2 regions of the Geothermobacter hydrogeniphilus genome follow, and region 2 is predicted to be linked to the other one. Evidence: riboswitches for the same ligand, from Rfam matches in the RefSeq annotation. Region 2 holds a riboswitch; the other holds the start of a gene.

Region 1 (7,779 bases), on a different contig from region 2:
CGCTCTCGGCATGGAGATGTTCACTCCCGCCCAGCAGCAGGTGCTGGACGCCTGGGTCGCCGGCGAGTTGACGGAAAAAGAATTTCTCAAGCAGTCGAACTGGTACGGCACCTGGCGGATGGATTTCGGTCTCTACCGCGATCTGCTGCAACTGGCCCGCGAGCGCGGGATTCCGATCCGCGGGTTGAATGCCGAGAAGGATCTGGTGCGGGCGGTCGGTCGCAAGGGGCTCGACGATCTCACCCCCGAGCAGCGTTGCCAGGTTCCCGAGATGGACCTTGAGGACCCCTACCAGAACGAGCTGGTCGAGGCGATCTACGGTGGTCACAGCGCCGGTCATGCCATGCTCGACGGCTTCCGTCGGGTGCAGACCCTGTGGGATGAAACCATGGCGCAGAATGTCGCCGCCTACCTGCAGCAGCCCGGGAACGAGCAGCTGCACATGCTGGTGATCGCCGGCGGCAATCACGTCCGCAACGGTTTCGGCATCCCGCGCCGGGTTTTTCGACGGCTGCCGACCTCCTACGCCTTGGTCGGCTCGAAGGAAATCGTCATTCCCAAGGAGCGTCAGGACCGGCTGATGAATGTCAATATTCCGGCCTTTCCGATGCCGCCCTATGACTATCTGGTCTACACCAGGTACGAAATCAACGATGCCGGCAAGGTCAAGCTCGGCGTCATGCTCGGCGAGGATGACGGCAGGGTGACCGTCGGTGGTGTGGCACCCGAATCCAACGCCGAGCGGGCCGGAATCAGGCAGGGAGACGTGATTCTGAAGATCGGCGATCAGCAGGTTAAAGAGAGCTTCGACCTGGTCTACGTGATCAACCAGCTCAAGCCCGGAGACGAGAAGACCCTGCTGATCGAACGGGACGGCAGGCAGCTGGAGGTGTGGGTAACCTTCGAGAAGAGCAAGCCGATGCACCACGGCAAGAAATAACTCCGGATGCCGGAAGGCAACCGCGAAGACACGAAGAAAAGAAGAAGCCCCCGGAATCCAGATTCCGGGGGCTTCTCATTTACCGGAAGCCTCTTTCGAGGCTGATCAAAAACCTCCAGATGCCAGGCGCCCGCGGCCCAAGGAGCGAGGTGTAGCGGAGCTACTCCGTAGTGACGCGGGCTGTGGGCGACGACGCAGATGGGGGGGGCATCAGCCGAGTTGCGCCGCGTCTTTTTCGGTTCGTTCGTTCATGACCTTATACGCGCAGAATTCACCGCACATGGTGCAGGCGCCATGCTCCTCGTCGACGCCCGATTCGGCGCGCAGGCGGCGGGCCTTGTCCGGATCGAGGGCAAGCTTGAACTGGCCTTCCCAGTCGAGCTGCTTGCGGCATTTCGCCATCGCCAGGTCCTGCTCCCAGGCGCCGGGGATCTTTTTCACCAGGTCGGCGGCGTGGGCGGCGATGCGGGTCGCCATGACCCCCTCGTGGACATCCTCGACCGTCGGCAGGCGCAGGTGCTCGCTGGGGGTGACGTAGCAGAGGAAGTCGGCCCCGGCGGCGGCGGCGACGGTACCGCCGATGGCGCAGGTGATGTGGTCGTAGCCAGGGGCGATGTCGGTCACCAGCGGGCCGAGTACGTAGAAGGGGGCGCCGTGGCAGAGGCGTTTCTGCAGCTGGATGTTGGCCTCGATCTGGTTCAGTGGCACATGCCCCGGGCCCTCGATCATCACCTGCACGCCGGCGTCCCAGGCGCGCTGGGTCAGCTCGCCGAGCAGGATCAACTCGTGGATCTGCGCCCGGTCGGTGGCGTCGGCGACACAGCCGGGACGGAAGCCGTCACCGAGAGAAAGGGTGGCGTCGTAGGGGCGGACGATCTCCAGCAGTCGGTCAAACTGCTCGAACAGCGGGTTCTCGGCGTCGTTGTGCGCCATCCACTCGACGGTGAAGGAGCCGCCGCGGGAGACCACGTCCATGATCCGTCCTTCGTTGCGCATCCGCTCGACGGTGCCGCGGGTGACGCCGCAGTGGACGGTGATGAAGTCGACGCCGTCGTCAAGGTGTTTGACGATGCCGTCGAAGATCTCGTCGGCGGTCATCTCGACCATCGCCTTGTTCTTGCGGGTCACGGTGTCGACTGCCGCCTGGTAGAGCGGCACCGAGCCGATGCAGGCGTCGGTCTGGCTGATGATGGCGGCGCGGATCTCGTCGATCGGCCCGCCGGTGGAGAGGTCCATGATGGCGTCGGCGCCGGCGGCCACCGCCACCTTGGCCTTCTCCAGCTCCTTGTCGATGGAGACGTCGTCTTTGCTGGTGCCGATGTTGGCGTTGACCTTGGTCTTCAGGCCGAGGCCGACCGCCAGCGGCGGCGCGTTGGAGTGTTTGACGTTGTGGCAGATGATCGCCGTGCCGGCGGCGATCCGTTCGCGCAGCAGTTCGGCGTCAATCTGTTCGGCGGCCGCGGCGGCCTTCATCTCTTCTGTAATCAGGCCCTGGCGGGCGGCTTCGAGCTGAGTCATGAGCGGGTTCCTTTTTTGTCCTGCCGGGTCGAGGAATCTTTATGATGCCAAGACGCCAGGCAAACCGTTGTAACAGGAGACGCAGAGGGGGAGAGACGCTGAGCCAGGAATTCGTTCAGGTTTAAAAAACAAAATGCTTTCTCTCTGTCTCTGCACCTCTCCGTCTCTGCGTTAAAAAAGATTTTCGGGCCGGATCAATGTGTTTCGCTTCCTGCCTGTTCACTGATCGCCCGCGCCCCCTGCCAGTGATTGACCGGGCCGTGGCCGTGGCCGAGGTCGGGAGCGGCGGCGATGGCGGCGTTGATGAACCGTTTGGCGGTCTTGACCGCGACCGGCAGTGGTTGCCCCTGGGCGAGCAGCGTGGCGATGGCCGACGAATAGCTGCAGCCGGTGCCGTGGGTATTGGTGGTGGCGATGCGTTCGGAGGCAAAACGGTGCAGTTTGTCGCCGGCCAGCAACAGGTCGACCGCCGCGCCCTTGAGGTGCCCCCCCTTGAGCAGCACGTTGCGGGCGCCCATTGCCTGCAGCTTGCGGGCGGCACGTTCCATCTCCGACTCGGTTTCGATGGCGATTCCCGACAGCGCCTCGGCTTCCGGCAGGTTCGGGGTGAGCAGGTAGGTGAATGGAAGCAGTTCGGTGATCAGGACTTCGACCGCCTGCTGCTGCAGCAGCGGCGCGCCCCCCTTGGCAATCATCACCGGATCAACGACCGCCGGCAGTCCGTGACGATCGATGGCAGATGCGACCGCGCTGACGATATCGGCGGAGAAGAGCATCCCGGTCTTGAGGATGTCGCAGCCGAGGTCACTGAGGACTGTTTCCAGTTGTTCGGCGACGAAATCGGCCGGGCAGGGATGGATGCCGGTTACGCCGAGCGTGTTCTGGGCGGTCAGCGCGGTGACGGCACTCATGCCGTAGCCACCGAGCAGGGTGATGGTCTTGAGGTCCGCCTGAATACCGGCGCCGCCGCCGGAATCGGACCCGGCCACAGTTAGCACCCGTCCGCGGGGAGGTTGCAGACCACGGTTGAAGAGCAGTGAGAATTCGCGTGCCGCGATGCGTGGATCACTGTCTTCGCGGAGTGCCGAGATCACCGCCAGGGCGTCGGCGCCGGCCTCCAGGACCGCCGGCGCCAGATCGCGGCGGATGCCGCCGATGGCGACCAGCGGCAGCTTGACCGCTCGCCGCACTTTCTCCAGCGTCCTCAGCCCGACCTGGACCGCGTCCTGCTTGGTGGTGGTCGGGTAAATGCTGCCGACCGCGATGTAGTCGGCGCCATCCGTTTCGGCCTGCAGGGCCTGCTCCACGGTGCGGGTCGACACCCCGATCAGCCGTTCCGGTCCGAGCAACTGCCGCGCGGTGGAAACCGGGGTATCATTCTGGCCGAGATGGACGCCGTCGGCTTCGACGTCTGCCGCCAGTTCCGGATTGTCGTTGATCAGCAGTTTCGCCCCGAATTCGCGACAGAGTTCGAGCAGCCCGCGGGCATCTTCACGCTGGTCGCCTGTGGAGCGGGTTTTGCTGCGGTACTGGATGACACGGGCGCCTCCCTGCAGCACGGCGCGGGTGGTTTCCAGGTAGCGGCCTTCGGGGTCGGCGTCGGTGATGTAGTAGAGACCGTTGATCATTTATGTCAGTCCATAAAAAAACAGCACCGCGGGCAGATTCGGCCGCGGTGCTGGATCGAGTGGTTACGGCCGCTTCCCTACGCCGGTATAACCCGGATCAGGTTCAAAGGGTCGTCCTTGCGGACTCTCAGTGACTACTCCCCTAGCGGTGTCTATTCGAATTGTTCCTGTTGGTCAGGCCAGGACGATGCGGTTGTTGAGCAGGTCAATCTCTTCAATTCTGCCGGCGATCTCCTCGATCTTGCCGAAAACGTCGACCAGTTTCACTTTGCCGTCAAGAGGGAGCAGCGATGCCACGTTGTCCAGGGTGCGTTCCTTGTCGCCCTGCACCAGCAGGAGCGGACCGTTGTCGAGACACATGATGAGATACCTCCTACCTGGATCCGTGGGTTTGTGCCGGATGAAGAGTGTAAGTGCTTGGCCTGGATGCGATTTTCAAAAATCTAAGGCGCACCCACAGGTTCGCCGGTGATTTTTGGGAAGCGCATCCAGGTCAATGGCTTGCGCTATTCGCCGGTGACAAGCTCACGGATTCAGGTCCTAGTTTCAAGCCTGCAGACTAGCGAATGCCTTCCCCCGCTGTCAATCATCAATTGTTGACTCGGGCGGGAAACATTCACCGGCCGAGCTTTACACGCCTCGGCCGGCATGCTACAAAATTTCTTTTGTCTGTTTCCCGAATCAGTGTTGATGGCGTCGCAAAAACTCACTAGCAGCTGCGTTGCTGCGTTTGTCTCGCTGTTTCAACGTACGTAAGTACGCCTCATTGCTTGACAATCGCGCGCCTTGCTGCTGGCGCTTTTTGCTTAGCCAACACTGATGCTTTTTTGCGAAAGCATCAGTGTTGAGTTCGCTGCTTCAGGTTCTGCCCCCTGATGGAGTACTGCCATGGATTCTCTGCCCGCGACCCGTATCGAAATTGACCTTGACGCCCTGCGGCATAATTTTCGTCTGGCAGGTGAGTATGCTGCCGGTCGCGACCTGCTTGCCGTGGTCAAGGCGGATGCCTATGGACATGGAGCAGTGCGGGCCGCGCAAACCCTGGCCGGGGAAGGGGCCGAGCTTTTCGGCGTCGCCCACCTTGGGGAAGCGGCTCCGTTGCGTCAGGCCGGTATCGACCGGCCGATCCTGCTCTTCTGCGGCGTGCGTCCGGGAGAGGAAGACCAGGTTCTGAAGTTGCGATTGACGCCGATGTTGTTCGACCTCGGGTTGGCGGAACGTCTTGACGGACTGGCGGCCAATGCCGGGATCCGACAGCCGGTTCACCTGAAGATCGATACCGGCATGGGACGGGTCGGCTTTCGCCCGGAGGAACTGCCGGAGGTGCTGGAACGCCTGCGGCAGTTGTCTCACCTTGAACTGGAAGGCGTGGTATCCCACCTGGCCCTGGCCGACGAACGGGACAACCCCTTCAGTGAGGAACAGTATGCCTGTTTCCGTGCCTGCCTGCGGCAGGTGCGGGAGGCGGGATTTTCTCCCCGGTGGGTTCATCTCAGCAACAGCGCGGCGCTCTACAGTCGTGATTTCCCCGAATGCAACCTGTCGCGCCCCGGGATCAGCCTCTACGGCGGATTGCCAGGACCCGGTTTCGCTGATCTTGACCTGCGCCCGGTGATGCATGTCCGCAGTTCCATCGCCCAGCTCAAACAGGTTCCCGCCGGGACCGGGGTCTCCTATGGCCATCGTTTCACGACCGGGCGCCCGACCCGGCTGGCGGCGGTTCCGGTCGGTTATGCCGACGGCTATTCGCGTCGCTTCAGCAATTGCGGAGAGGTCCTGATTCGGGGCTGCCGGATGCCGGTGGTCGGAACCGTGTGCATGAACTGGACCCTGGTCGACGTAACCGACCTGCCCGAGGTCGCCGTCGGCGACCGGGTGACATTTCTCGGCCGGGACGGCGACGCCCTGTTGCGCGGCAGTGATCTGGCGGCGAAGATCGGCACCATCGACTATGAACTCTACTGCTCCCTGGGTTCGCATAACGAGCGGGTCTACGAAGGTTGAAAACGGTTGCCAGGGCGGTCGCGTCCGTGGTAGAAAGCCCTGTTCAGGCCGCGCCTGAAGACCGCTGCATCCGATCACACCGAAAACCGCCAGGAGTTGACGGTTTTTTCTGTTTTTTGCACCTACAGCTTTCCCGAGGTTGAAAAATGGCTACCATTAAACGCGCTCTCATCAGTCTTTCCGACAAGACCGGCATCGTCGAATTCGCCACCGAGCTGGCGGGCTACGGGGTCGAAATTCTCTCTACCGGAGGCACTGCCAGACTGCTGCGGGACTCCGGTCTGGCGGTCAAGGATGTATCCGAATTCACCGGATTTCCGGAGATGCTTGACGGCCGGGTCAAGACCCTGCACCCCAAGATTCACGGTGGTCTGCTCGGGTTGCGCGACAATGAAGAGCATGTCGCGACCATGGCTGAGCATGGCATCGAGCCGATCGACATGGTGGTGGTCAACCTCTATCCCTTCGAGGCGACGGTCGCCAACCCCGACTGCTCCCTGGAGGATGCCATCGAGAATATCGACATCGGCGGTCCGACCATGCTGCGCAGCGCGGCCAAGAATAATCGTTCGGTGACGGTGGTGGTCGACCCGGGCGATTATCCGAAAGTGCTGGCCGAGATGAAGGCGTCGGGCGGCGCGGTTTCCCCGGCAACCAACTTCGGTCTCGCGGTCAAGGTCTACCAGCACACTGCCGCCTACGACGGCGCGATTTCCAACTGGCTCGGATGTCGGCTGGATGAACAGTCTGCCGCCTTTCCGCCGGCCCTGAGCCTGCAGTTTCACAAGGCCCAGGAGATGCGTTACGGTGAAAATCCCCATCAGCAAGCGGCCTTCTACGTCGAAAAGAATGTTACCGAAGCCTCGATCAGCACCGCCCGCCAGTTGCAGGGCAAGGCGCTGTCCTACAATAATATCGGCGATACCGATGCCGCCCTCGAATGCGTCAAACAGTTCAATGAAGCGCCCGCCTGCGTCATCGTCAAACACGCCAACCCCTGCGGGGTGGCTGTCGGCGAGACCCTGCTCGATGCCTATCGGCGCGCCTTCTCGACCGATCCGGAATCGGCCTTCGGCGGTATCATCGCCTTCAACCGGGAGCTTGATGGTGAGACCGCGGCGGCCATCTGCGAGAAACAGTTTGTCGAGGTGATCATCGCTCCCAAGGTCAGCGAGGCTGCGGTGGAGGCCGTTGCCGCCAAGAAGAACGTGCGTCTGCTCGAATGCGGCCAGTGGCCGGAACAGCCGGCGGCGCGGTTCGATTTCAAACGGGTCAACGGTGGACTGCTGGTCCAGGAACTTGACCTGGCCCTGACCGGAGAGCTGCAGGTGGTGACCCGCCGTCAGCCGACCGAGGAGGAGATGCGGAACCTGCTCTTCACCTGGAAGGTCGCCAAGTTCGTCAAGAGCAACGCCATTGTTTATGGTAGGGACGGCATGACCATCGGTGTCGGCGCCGGGCAGATGAGCCGGGTCAACTCGGCCCGCATCGCCGCCATCAAGGCTGAACATGCCGGGCTCGATGTCAAGGGCGCCGCCATGGCCTCCGACGCCTTTTTCCCCTTCCGTGACGGCATCGACAACGCGGCGGAGGTCGGTATCAGCGCCGTGATCCAGCCGGGCGGTTCGATCCGTGACGAAGAGGTGATCGCCGCCGCCGATGAGCACGGCATGGCGATGGTGTTTACGA
Region 2 (7,779 bases):
ACGGATCCTGCGCCGACTCGGTTACCGGGTCTTCGCCTACACCCGCTGTCACCTGATGTTTTCATCCCTGGCCGGCCACGGTGCGAACCTGGCCCTGATTGACCGGCCACTGGGCGAAAAAGAAATCTCGCTGATCAAAAAATACCGAAGTCGAGAGACGAAAAACGCCGCCACGATCCTCTGCTGCGGAGAAGGCCAATCCCCCCGGACACCGCCGGGCTGCAGCCAGCTGGTCGATCCCCTGGACATTCCCGCCCTGCATCGGGCCCTGCAACAGCACATGACGCAGTATGACCGCAAGAAGCTGCGCGCGTCGATCCGGCTTCCGGCCCTGGTCTGCGACCGGGGAGAACATCTTCTCGGCGAGGTCAATGTTCTGGGAACGGGAGGCGCGCAACTGCAATCATCGACCAGGCCGCTGCGCACGGGACAGAACCTCGAGGTCGTGATCCCGCTGCTGGGACAGAAGAAGGAGCTGGAAATCCCCTGCCAGGTGGTCTACGCCCAAGAACCCGTCGCGGAAAACAACTTTCATTACCAGGCGGGCATCCAGTTCCTCACCCACGACGACGAGCTTGTCCGGGACCTGGAACATTATCTCAGCTGCCACCTGCTGACGGCCCCGGATGACAACGGCTACCATTACCGCCCCGCAGCCGCCCCGTCACATATCATCTGAAGCGCCACACACAACCACTTGATGCACGCGGACAACGCCGCAGGTGCGTGCGTATCGACCGACCCACCACCGTTGAAGGCGGTGAGCAACGCCGCAGATGCGTGCGTATCCGCCGTCCCCCCACCACCCTCGCAGTAAAGGCGGGGGCGCCCGCCAGCGCCTTACTTTTCTTGCTTGCCCAAGAAAAGTAAGCAAAAGAAGGGCATCCGACGAAGCCACCCTGCGGGTTCCTTCACTCCGGAGCCGCCCGGCGGGAGCCATGAAAACTCGGCTACGCCTCAGACATTCATGGCTCTGTTTCCGCCGGCCGTCCCCTCCGTTCAGTGGCTTCCACGGGGGAGGGGAACGGCAAGATCGCAAAAAAGCCAGCACCGACGCTTCGAGGCGGTGGAGACGTGCGTAGATGCTAGGCGTCTCGCAACTGAAGGAGTGAGGTGTAGCGGCAGCTACATCAGGAGCGAAGAGTGAGCATAACGCAGCAGGCGGATGCTTATCGGCCGCCCTCGCAGAAAAACCGCGGGGTCGCGGCCCCGCTCGCCGCCTTCCTCTTTTGCTGGCCCAAAAGAGGAAGCAGAAAAGGGCCATCGCCTGCGGCGGGCATGGACACTGCCCCTTGCAACCATGCTGACAACGGAACCCGCAGCGCTCGCGTAGCACCGCCCGGCAGTGGTGGTGCGTGAAGCGGTCTACGCAGGGAGGAAGACAAACGGGCTACACAGAGGAAGCATTTAAACCAACAGACACAATTTCATAGCCGTTTCTCTTCAACACCACTGCTTCAAGGTGGTCGAAACGTGCCTGCATGCAAGGCGCGCGAAGTCTGAAACCGCAGGCGTAGCGGAAGCTACGTCGAGGATTGAAGGCTGAGTGCAACGCCGCAGGCGGGTGCGTATCGGCCGCCCTCGCAACATGAGGCGTAGCGGCAGCTACGTCGGAATGACGAAGCGCGGGAGCAACGCAGCAGATGCGTGCGTATCCGCCGCCCTCACACTACCGTTGAAGGTGGTCGAGATTCGTGCAGCTGCAAGGCGCCTCGCAACTGAGGGAGTGAGGCGTAGCCTCTGGCTACGTCGCAGCGACTGAAGGCGCGAGCAACGCAGCAGATGCGTGCGTCTCCGCCGCCCTCGCAGCTAAAGATCGTTGAGCAGGCGATAGATCGTCTGCTGCAACCCCCAGAGCCTTGCCGACCAGTCGCCGCGATCCTCCTCTTCCAGCCACAGGCGGGCCCGGTCGATATCATTGTGGGCCCGCAGCAGCACCGGCGTCAATTCACGTTCAAGACGCATCTGGGGAATCTCACCGACCCCTTCACGCAACTCTTCCAGCGCGGCAACCGCCTTGGCGAGCTGGCGGACACAGCGATCCCCCTCCTCGGCGGCCTCCTGCTTCAGCCGGGCATTCAGGTCTGCGGCCTCGGCCGCCAGGTCACGATAACGGGTGGAAATACTCATGGTCAAACTCCGGGATGGGGTCACTTGAAAAGGGCTCAATGGTAAGCAAAAGATCCCCTGCGGGCAAGGGGAAAAGAGGGGAAAAGAGTTGACGGCATCGGCCACCGCTTGTTACTTTGACGGTTCAATGCCCTAGGGGAGTCACCGACTGAGAGTTCCGCCACGGCGGGATGACCCTTTGAACCTGATCCGGATGATGCCGGCGGAGGGAAGCGGCAACCGACAACAGTCCCACCTGTTTGCGGCCGCTTCTTTTCAAGGCGGCTGTTTTCTTTTATGCGTATCTATCTCAACGAACAGGCACTCGACATCAAGGACGGAGAAACCCTTTTCTCCCTGCGCGACCGCAGCAAGCCGGACGCCGACATCCTGATCCGCAACGGTTTCCCCTGCGACCGGGACGAGCCGCTGCAGCCGGACGACCGGGTGGTGCTGATCCGCCGCGGAGAAACTCCCTCGGCCGATGAACTTGAAGCCCTGCTGATGGCCCGCCACACCCCCGGCGTGCATGCCCGCATCAAGCAGTCCTGCGTCGGCATCGCCGGTGTCGGCGGGCTCGGCTCAGCCGTTGCCATCGCCCTGGCGCGGGTCGGTGTCGGCCGCCTGATCCTGGCCGATTTTGATATCGTCGAGCCGAGCAATCTCAACCGGCAACAGTATTTCGTCGATCAGCTCGGCTTTCCCAAGGTCACGGCCCTGGCGGAAAACCTGCGCCGCATCAACCCCTATGTCGAAATCGAAGCTCGCCATATCCGCCTGACCGCCGACAACACCGCGACGATCTTCGCGGATGTCCAGGTGCTGGTCGAAGCCTTCGACCGGCCCGACCAGAAGGCGATGCTGCTGGAAAGTTTCCGGCTGCATTGTCCCGGGAGACCGGTGGTCGCCGCCTCCGGGCTGGCCGGCTTCGGACCGGCCAACACGGTCCTGACCCGCCGCGCCGGTCGCGACTTCTACCTGGTCGGCGACGGCGACAGCGCCGCTGGCCCCGGCGAAGGGCTGATGGCACCGAGGGTCGGGGTCGCCGCCCATCACCAGGCCAACGCCGTACTGCGACTGCTGCTCGGAGAAGACCCTACAGGAGTGACGTCATGCAATTGATCATCAACGGAGAACCACGGCAGGTCGATGAAGGACTGACCATCGCCGGGCTGCTGGGCCTGATGCAGCTCGACACCGCCCGCGTTGCCGTCGAACGCAACCGCGACGTGGTCCCGCGCGAGCAGTTCAGCAGCATCGAACTGCTGGAAGAGGACTGCCTGGAGATCGTCCAGTTCGTCGGCGGCGGCTGACGGACAAGACCATGCTCTTCGCAAACTCGCCCTTTGGACCTTGATTGTCCGACAGCGTCCCGAACCACTTGCCTTTCATTTGACAAGGAATCACCCATGTCCGATCAATTCACCATCGCCGATCGCTCTTTCAACTCCCGACTGCTGGTCGGCACCGGAAAATTCAGTTCCAACCAGGCGATGGTCGCCGCCATGGAGGGTGCCGGCGCCGAGATCGTCACTGTCGCCCTGCGCCGGGTTGATGTCGAGAACCCCCAGGATGACATGCTCAGCCATATCGACCGGCAGCGCTACCTGCTGCTGCCGAACACCAGCGGCGCCCGCGACGCCGAGGAGGCGGTCCGCCTCGCCCGCCTCGCCCGCGCCGCCGGCTGCGACCCCTGGGTCAAGCTGGAAGTCACCCCCGACCCCTACTACCTGCTGCCCGATCCGATTGAAACCCTCAAGGCGGCGGAGATCCTGGTCAGGGACGGCTTCACGGTTCTGCCCTACATCAACGCCGACCCGGTGCTGGCCAAGCATCTGCAGGAAGCCGGCACCGCCACGGTGATGCCGCTCGGCGCGCCGATCGGCACCAACAAGGGGGTCCGCACCCGCGACCAGATCCGCATCATCATCGAGCAGGCGATCGTCCCGGTGGTGGTCGATGCCGGGCTCGGCGCCCCGAGTCACGCCGCCGAGGCGATGGAACTGGGCGCCGACGCGGTGCTGGTGAATACCGCCCTGGCGGTCGCCCGTGACCCCGGCGCCATGGGAGCGGCGTTCAAAAAGGCCGTCGAAGCCGGCCGCGGGGGCTACCTCGCCGGGCTTGGCGAGGAACGTGTCCAGGCCGAAGCGAGCAGCCCGTTGACCGGATTTCTGCGGAACGGAAACTGATAAGCCATACCGCCGCCAGGACGCCAAGAGCGCCAAGAATTCCACCCCCCGAAAACGACGGTTCAATGTCCATGATGTTCTCGGCGGTTTGAACACGCACGAGCTGGGACACGAACTACCGGGATGGACCGCAAGGAACATATATGAGTTTTCTCAACATTATCCAGCAATACACCCCGGCACGGGTCGAGGAGGCGATCGCCGCCATGACCGCCGCCGACGTCGAACGCGCCCTGGCAGCCGAACATCTGAGCGAGACCGATTTCATGGCGCTGCTCTCGGAAGCCGCGGAAGATTACCTGGAACCGCTGGCGCAGAAAGCCCACCGCATCACCCGGCGCCGGTTCGGCAACACCATCCTGCTCTACGCGCCGCTCTACCTGTCCAACGAATGTCACAACGGCTGCCGTTACTGCGGCTTTTCCGCAGGCAACAAGCTGCCGCGCCGCACCCTGAACGCGGACGAAATCGAGGCCGACGCCCGGGTGCTGGCGAAACAGGGATTCCGCCACGTGCTGCTGCTCACCGGTGAGGCGCCGAAGGTCGCCGGGGTCGACTACCTGGTGGCGGCGGTGGAACGCGTCCGTCCGCTCTTTTCATCGATCGGCATCGAAGTCTTCCCGATGGAGAAAGATGAGTACGCGCGCCTGGTCGCCGCCGGCGTCGACACCCTGACTGTCTACCAGGAGACCTACAACCCCGAACTCTACGAGCAGCTGCATCCGTTCGGCAGAAAGCGGGATTACGCCTGGCGCCTGGCCACACCGGAACGGGGCGGCGCCGCCGGCCTGCGGCGGATCGGCATCGGCGCCCTGCTCGGCCTCGGACCGTTCCGCAGCGAAGCCTTCTTCACCGGTCTGCACGGCCGCTACCTGGCCCGCCACTTCTGGCGCAGCCAGTTGTCGGTGTCCTTCCCGCGCATGCGTCCGGCCGACGGCGGTTTCCAGCCGCCGGTGACGGTCTCCGACCGCCACTTCGTGCAACTCATCTGCGCCATGCGCCTGCTGCTGAACGATGCCGGTCTGATCCTCTCGACCCGGGAAAGCGCCGAACTTCGCGACCACCTGCTGCCGCTCGGCATCACCCAGATGAGCGCCGGCAGCTGTACCGCACCCGGCGGCTACAGCGGCGCAGAGCGGGCAACCGAACAATTCGCCATCGACGACGAACGGACTCCGGCCGAGTTCGCGGCGATGCTCAGGGAGAAGGGTTATGACCCGGTCTGGAAAGACTGGGACGGCCTCTTCCTGCGGCCCGACGCGCACGCCGCAAACCACTGAGCAGACGATGGAGCCCCCGCCCCTCTACCTGATCACTGACCGCCGGGCGGTCGCCGACGGCAACCTGCTGCACTCCGTCGCCGAAGCCCTTGACGGCGGGGCGCGACTCGTCCAGTTGCGCGAAAAGGATCTGCCGGCGGCGCAACTGCTGCCGCTGGCGGAAAAGCTACGGCGGCTCACCGCCGACTATCAGGCCCGTCTGCTGATCAACGATCGCGTTGATGTCGCCCTGGCCTGCGAGGCTGACGGCGTCCACCTCGGCGGGCACTCACTGCCGGTCGCCGTCGCCCGCGACCTGCTCGGTGCCGAGCGGCTGATCGGCGTCTCCACCCACAGCCTCGCTGAACTTCACGCCGCCGAAGCCGCGGGGGCCGATTTCGTCACCTTCGGCCCGGTTTTCGCCACGCCCTCGAAACTCCCCTACGGCACCCCGGTCGGACTCGCCGCCCTGGCCGAAGCCTGCCACGCCGGCCGGCTGCCGGTCTACGCCCTCGGCGGCATCGACCGGAACAACCTGGCCGCGGTCAGAAACTGCGCCGCCGCCGGGTTCGCCTGCATTCGCGCCATTCTCGCGGCGAAGGAACCGGAACCGGCCACCCGTGAACTTCTCATCTCCTGGAACAGGGATGGCGGTAACATTTCCCTGTAAAAAATTCATGGGAACTGCGGATCGACCGTCCCCAACACCACCGTTCCGAGGCGGTTGAGATGTGTGCAGATGCAAGGCGTCTCACGTGCCGAGGAATGAGGCGTAGCGGCAGCTACGTCGGAATGAAGAGGTACGGGAGCAACGCAGCAGATGCGCGCGTATCGGCCGCCCCCAGCACCACCACTCCTTGAGTCGGGCTTAGAACCGGATACACTTATCCCTGAATCAGTGAACTCCTTGTCGGCGGATAGCACAGGTCATTGATCCGCTTGAGCTTCCCAAAAATCACCAGCGAACCTATGGGTGCGCTTCAGATTTTTGGAAACCTCATTCGGACCAAGCACTTGCACTCTCCATCCGACAGAAACTCACTGATTCAGGTATCCCCAAATCCTTCATAGTCCCGGAGACTCCATGAGCATCGCCCTGGTCCTGATCATCCTGCTGACCGCCATCATCCTCTACGCCACCGAGTGGATCCGCATGGATCTCGTCAGCCTGATGGTGCTGCTCGCGGTCGGCATTACCGGCCTAGTGACCCCGCAGGAAGCGTTTTCCGGATTTTCCAACCCGGCGGTGATCACCGTCGCGGCGATGTTCGTCCTCTCGGCCGGGTTGACGCACACCGGCGCCCTCGGTCCTGTCGGCGAACGCCTGTTGCAGATCTCCGGCAACTCAGAAGTCCGTATGATCGCCGCGATCATGTTCGCCAGCGCGCTCTTCTCGGCCTTTATCAACAATATCGGCGCCACCGCCATGCTCATGCCGCTGGTCACCGCCGTCGCCCAGAAGAGCCGGCTGAGCCCCTCGAAGCTGCTCATCCCGCTCGCCTTCGGTTCGCTGCTCGGCGGCGTCTGCACCATGATCGGCACGCCACCCAACATCCTGGTCAACGAACTGCTCAAGCAGCACACCGGCCAGGAGTTCAGCATGTTCTCCTTTTCCCCGGTCGGCCTGGTGCTGCTGGCCTGCGGCATTCTCTTCATGCTGCTTATCGGCCGCCACCTGCTGCCGGAACGCAAAGCCGGTTCCCTCACCGAGGCCTACCAGGTCAAGGAATACATCAGCGAAGTTGAACTCCTGGAAAATTCCCCGCTGATCGGCAAAACCATTTCCGGATGCGGGCTGGAACGTGATTTCGGTCTGCAGATCCGGGCCCTGCTGCGCGGCAAGGAAAAGTTCCCGTTTCCTCACAGAAACCGCAAACTGCAAAGCGGGGATATCCTTTTCCTGGAGGGGGATCCGTCCGGCATTCTCAAGGTGCGGGAAAAAAAAGGACTGCAACTGGTCCAGGAAGCGGAACACCCCATTCCGATCGAAGCAAGCAAGGAAGAGATTGTCGTTGTCGAGGCCGCTTTGACCCCGACGTCGGAGATGGTCGGCAAAACCCTGCGTGACGTCCGCTTTGCCGACACCCATGGACTGACGGTACTCGGCATCTGGCGCAAGGGCGCGCCGGTGGTGAAGAAGGTCGATCACGTAGTGCTGCGCTTCGGTGACGTACTGCTGCTGCAGGGAACCAGGCAGCGGGCCATCCATCTCGGCCATGACC

The links. Region 2 has a riboswitch for thiamine pyrophosphate ahead of thiF (sulfur carrier protein ThiS adenylyltransferase ThiF). Riboswitches for the same ligand answer to the same signal wherever they lie in the genome.
Region 1: another riboswitch for thiamine pyrophosphate. It lies ahead of thiD (bifunctional hydroxymethylpyrimidine kinase/phosphomethylpyrimidine kinase); the one in region 2 lies ahead of thiF (sulfur carrier protein ThiS adenylyltransferase ThiF).

What each region holds. Positions count from the first base shown of each region.
Region 1 is NZ_NAAD01000003.1:84,708-92,486, forward strand. Features, by position in the region: gene B5V00_RS03835 (ChaN family lipoprotein) at 1-940, shown strand, start outside; gene thiC (phosphomethylpyrimidine synthase ThiC) at 1,151-2,458, opposite strand; gene thiD (bifunctional hydroxymethylpyrimidine kinase/phosphomethylpyrimidine kinase) at 2,653-4,086, opposite strand; TPP riboswitch at 4,144-4,240, opposite strand; gene B5V00_RS03850 (CooT family nickel-binding protein) at 4,261-4,446, opposite strand; gene alr (alanine racemase) at 4,975-6,090, shown strand; gene purH (bifunctional phosphoribosylaminoimidazolecarboxamide formyltransferase/IMP cyclohydrolase) at 6,237-7,779, shown strand, end outside.
Region 2 is NZ_NAAD01000033.1:1,072-8,850, reverse strand. Features, by position in the region: gene B5V00_RS15905 (PilZ domain-containing protein) at 1-679, shown strand, start outside; gene B5V00_RS15900 (hypothetical protein) at 1,810-2,130, opposite strand; TPP riboswitch at 2,255-2,358, shown strand; gene thiF (sulfur carrier protein ThiS adenylyltransferase ThiF) at 2,407-3,231, shown strand; gene thiS (sulfur carrier protein ThiS) at 3,222-3,422, shown strand; gene B5V00_RS15890 (thiazole synthase) at 3,519-4,298, shown strand; gene thiH (2-iminoacetate synthase ThiH) at 4,442-5,578, shown strand; gene thiE (thiamine phosphate synthase) at 5,586-6,227, shown strand; gene B5V00_RS15875 (SLC13 family permease) at 6,642-7,779, shown strand, end outside.